DNA from 2 places in the Pseudomonas svalbardensis genome. Region 2 is predicted to be linked to the other one. Evidence: riboswitches for the same ligand, from Rfam matches in the RefSeq annotation. Region 2 holds a riboswitch; the other holds the start of a gene.
What was found. A riboswitch is a leader RNA that binds a small molecule or an ion and turns the genes downstream of it on or off. The one in region 2 is predicted to bind cobalamin.
Positions count from the first base shown of each region.

Region 1: another riboswitch for cobalamin. It lies ahead of cobO (cob(I)yrinic acid a,c-diamide adenosyltransferase); the one in region 2 lies ahead of QFX16_RS16155 (CbtB domain-containing protein).

Region 1 covers NZ_CP125619.1:1,948,094-1,950,279, forward strand. Annotated here, with positions in the region: gene QFX16_RS08915 (hypothetical protein) at 48-632, opposite strand; cobalamin riboswitch at 787-1,021, shown strand; gene cobO (cob(I)yrinic acid a,c-diamide adenosyltransferase) at 1,103-1,714, shown strand; gene QFX16_RS08925 (cobyrinic acid a,c-diamide synthase CobB) at 1,711-2,186, shown strand, end outside.
Region 2 covers NZ_CP125619.1:3,521,990-3,524,175, forward strand. Annotated here, with positions in the region: gene cobW (cobalamin biosynthesis protein CobW) at 1-424, opposite strand, end outside; cobalamin riboswitch at 525-739, opposite strand; cobalamin riboswitch at 837-1,065, shown strand; gene QFX16_RS16155 (CbtB domain-containing protein) at 1,187-1,390, shown strand; gene QFX16_RS16160 (CbtA family protein) at 1,402-2,109, shown strand; gene QFX16_RS16165 (cobalamin biosynthesis protein) at 2,106-2,186, shown strand, end outside.

The sequences.
Region 1 (2,186 bases), 1.6 Mb from region 2:
ATTGACCTAATCAATAGAGAAGCGCAGGTGCGCGATGGTTCAACCGGTCAGCCGCGGGCTTCCTTGAACAGCACGGCGATGCCGGGGTGATAGTTGCCGGCTTCGTTGCGCAACTTGCGATACGCGTAGGGGAAATACCAGGCCACCGCGCAGGTGTGTTCCTTTTGCAGGTCGTCGACCATGTCCTGGAGTTCTTCCGGAGTAGCGCTTTGTTGGGCCTTTTGCGGCGCAACGAACAGGCAGCCGAGTTTCAGGTCGCTGGCGTAGCTGATGCGCTTGGCGTCGCTGGTGATGTCCTGCAATGCTTGAGTCAGGTTCAGGCTGTTGACGCGTGGCCAGCGCTGGGTCGCCTGAAGGTAAGCGCGTTCTTCGCTGGTCGCGATAAACAGGTCGGCGCGGCCATTGCGTTCGCCTTCTTCGGTCTGTTTACGGGTCGGTGTTTGTTGCAGCGTAACCATTTCTGCCATCCAGGCCGCGGCGGAAAGCAGGCCCAGGTTGGCCTTTTCGTCGAACCAGTAAGGCGTGTCGTTATCGCCGCGCACGGCGTTGTAGCGGTCGATACAGTCAAACCAGCGTTCCAGCACCGGGCGCAGGAATTCCAGCTTCGGATTGCTGATGATCATGCCTTGCATGCGGCTCACCCTTGTTATTGTGTTGTGAGGTTATGGCTCTTTGATATCACTGCTGAGAGTGTGGCACAAGATTGGCGTCAGATAATTGATCGACGGCAGTTATTCGCTCGCAGGCCGCCCGTCTTCAATTGACGCTCCATCCCCAACCCTCTAACCTTCGCGGCTTGTTTCAGGTGCTCTGTGACCTTGGTCGACAGAGTGAAACAGGGAAGCCGGTGAGTGACGATCTTCAAATGACGAAGAGCCATGATCCCGGCGCTGCCCCCGCAACGGTAAATGAGTGAAGACTGCGCCTTGAGCCACTGTGTCGACTGTCGACATGGGAAGGCGCGCAGTCAGGCAAAACGCCGCTCATGAGCCCGGAGACCGGCCTGATCCATCCAGCGGCATCACGGTGGGCGATGCCAGGCTTTTTGCCGTCTATTCTTGTGCCTGCCCGCCGTTATCCAGCCTCAACGGAGAGCTCCCCCATGACTGATACCCCCGATCGTGACGAACGTCATCTGGCGCGCATGCTGCGCAAAAAAGCCGTGATCGACGAACGCATCGCCAATTCCCCGAATGAATGCGGCCTGCTGCTGGTGCTGACCGGCAACGGCAAAGGCAAAAGCAGTTCGGCCTTCGGCATGCTCGCCCGGTCCATGGGCCACGGCATGCAGTGTGGCGTGGTGCAGTTCATTAAAGGGCGCAGCAGCACTGGCGAAGAACTGTTCTTCCGGCGCTTTCCGGAACAGGTGCGTTTTCATGTGATGGGCGAGGGCTTCACCTGGGAAACCCAGGATCGCCAGCGTGACATCGCCGCCGCTGAAGCCGCGTGGGCGGTGTCCCGCGAATTGCTGTGTGATCCGTCGATCGGCCTGGTGGTGCTGGATGAATTGAACATCGCGCTCAAGCACGGTTATCTGGATCTCGATCAGGTGCTCAGTGACTTGCAGGCCCGTCCGCCGATGCAGCACGTGGTGGTCACCGGTCGCGGTGCGAAACCGGAGATGATCGAACTGGCTGACACCGTCACCGAAATGGGCGTGATCAAGCACGCATTCCAGGCCGGGATCAAAGCGCAAAAAGGCGTCGAATTGTGAGTCAGCCACGTCATTGCCCGGCGGTATTGATTGCCGCGCCGGCCTCCGGTCAGGGCAAGACCACCGTGACCGCCGCGCTGGCCCGTTTGCATCGCAATCAGGGGCGCAAGGTGCGCGTGTTCAAATGCGGCCCGGATTTTCTCGACCCTATGATTCTTGAGCGCGCCAGCGGTGCACCGGTGTATCAACTGGACATGTGGATGGTCGGCGAGCAGGAAAGTCGTCGACTGTTGTGGGAAGCCGCCGGCGAAGCCGATCTGATCCTCATCGAAGGCGTCATGGGCCTGTTCGACGGTACGCCGTCCAGCGCAGATCTGGCGCGGCACTTCGGTGTGCCGGTGCTCGGTGTAATCGACGGCACGGCCATGGCCCAGACCTTTGGCGCACTGGCGTTGGGGCTGGCGCGTTATCAGCCGGACTTGCCGTTTGCCGGTGTGCTGGCCAACCGCGTCGGCACCCTGCGTCACGCGCA
Region 2 (2,186 bases):
CCGCAGGACTGTCGACCACGGTGATCACCGCATCAACGGTGCAGGCGCTGCGGATTTCAGGCCACTGGAAGGCTTGCACCAGCGGTTTTGGCAGGGCCAGACCCGAGGTTTCGATGAGGATGTGGTCGAGGTCGCCGCGACGGGCGACCAATTCGCGCATCACCGGGAAGAACTCTTCCTGAACGGTGCAGCACAGGCAGCCGTTGGCCAGTTCGTAGACGCGGCCGTTGGCTTCTTCTTCAGTGCAACCGATGGAGCACTGCTTGAGGATTTCGCCGTCGATGCCCAGCTCGCCGAACTCGTTGACGATCACCGCAATGCGACGGCCCTGAGCGTTGTCGAGCATGTGCCGCAGCAAGGTGGTTTTGCCCGAGCCGAGGAAGCCGGTAACGATGGTGACGGGGAGTTTGGCCAGTGTTTTCATCGGATGCCCTTTGGCAAGGTGGCGGGCATACGGGACGACAATCGCTGCGACGGATGCGCGCGCGGAAGAGTTCGCCACCGGATCACCCCGCCCGGTTGTAGTGAGAATCTGTGTCGAGGCAGGTCTCCTGGCTGACGGTGTGCCGGGCTTGTGGGCCTGGCATTCACTGCGCCTTCCCGCGAACCCGTTGCACAGGGTTTGCAGTGGCGTGGCAGCGAACATTACCGTTCACAGTTGCGGGGGCAGCCGCGGCATCGACCGCGTTCCCTTCTTAGCTTCGGCAGACGCCGAAGAACCTCGAAAGCGCAAGGCTACGCATCGTGTGGGGGCGGGTCAATCACTGAGCATGCCGCCCGCGATCAACTCAAACGAGAACCCTTGCCAATTGACGCCCAACCCCCGCCCATGCTCTCCTACACGCCTTGTTACGGGTGCCCTTCATAGGGTGAAACGGGAAACCGGTGAATCATGTGCTTTACTCTAAAGTCATGTCAGTCCGGTGCTGCCCCCGCAACGGTAAGCGAGCGAAGCGTCAGATCCACTGTGCCAGCAGTTCGGCATGGGAAGGTGATGCTTGCAGGTCAAGGCGAAAGCCAGTGCCCCTCGTGAGCCCGGAGACCGGCCCGCAACACAAAGTGACCATTACGCTCACTGAATAACAAACCCGCGGTGGGCGGGCGCTGTTTGAACCTCTGCGTGCCTGACTCGCAGGGGTCTTCCATGCGCTCTATATCACCCGCTGACAGACCAGAGGGAAGCGCTATGTCGATCATCAGCAGCACCGGCAGCAACACCGATAAGAGCACCGCCAGCACCACCAATACCCTGACTCAACGCCTGACCGTCGCCCTGTGCGCGTCGATCCTGGGTGCTAGCCTTGTGTATTTCGCCGGTTTCTCGCACATCGAAGCGGTGCACAACGCCGCTCACGATACCCGCCACAGCTCTGCATTCCCGTGCCATTGAGACCTGCAGACATGATCAAGCGTATTGCGCAAACCGCAGGATTCACCGGGCTGCTGGCCGCCCTGTTGCTGACCCTGCTGCAAAGCTTCTGGGTGGCTCCACTGATTCTGCAGGCCGAGGCTTACGAAAAATCCGAGCCCGCCGCTGTTGAAGTTCACGAACACGCCGCAGGTGCTGTCGCCGCTCACACCCACGATGCTGAAGCCTGGGAACCGGAAGACGGCTGGCAGCGCGTGCTGTCCACTACAGGTGGCAACCTCGTGGTCGCTGTCGGTTTCGCCCTGATGCTCGCCGGTCTCTACACCTTGCGCGCACCGACCAAAACCTCCCAAGGCCTGCTTTGGGGTTTGGCCGGTTACGCGACGTTCGTGCTGGCACCGACCCTCGGTCTGCCGCCTGAGCTGCCGGGCACTGCCGCGGCTGATTTGGCGCAGCGGCAGATCTGGTGGATCGGCACGGCCGCCTCCACCGCGGTCGGCATCGCATTGATCGTGTTCAGCCGTCACTGGCTGATGAAAGTGCTCGGCGTGGCAATCCTGGCCGTTCCTCACGTGATCGGCGCACCACAACCGGAAGTCCACTCGATGCTGGCTCCGCAAGCCCTGGAAGCTCAGTTCAAAATCGCTTCGCAGGTGACCAACGTGGCATTTTGGCTGGCCCTGGGCCTGATCAGTGCCTGGTTGTTCCGCCGCAAAAGCGATGGTCAATACCACGCATGACTGAGATCAGCACAGCGCCGACGTTAGTGGTCGGCCTGGGCTGCCAGCGCGGCTGCCCTGTCAGCACGCTGCGGGCG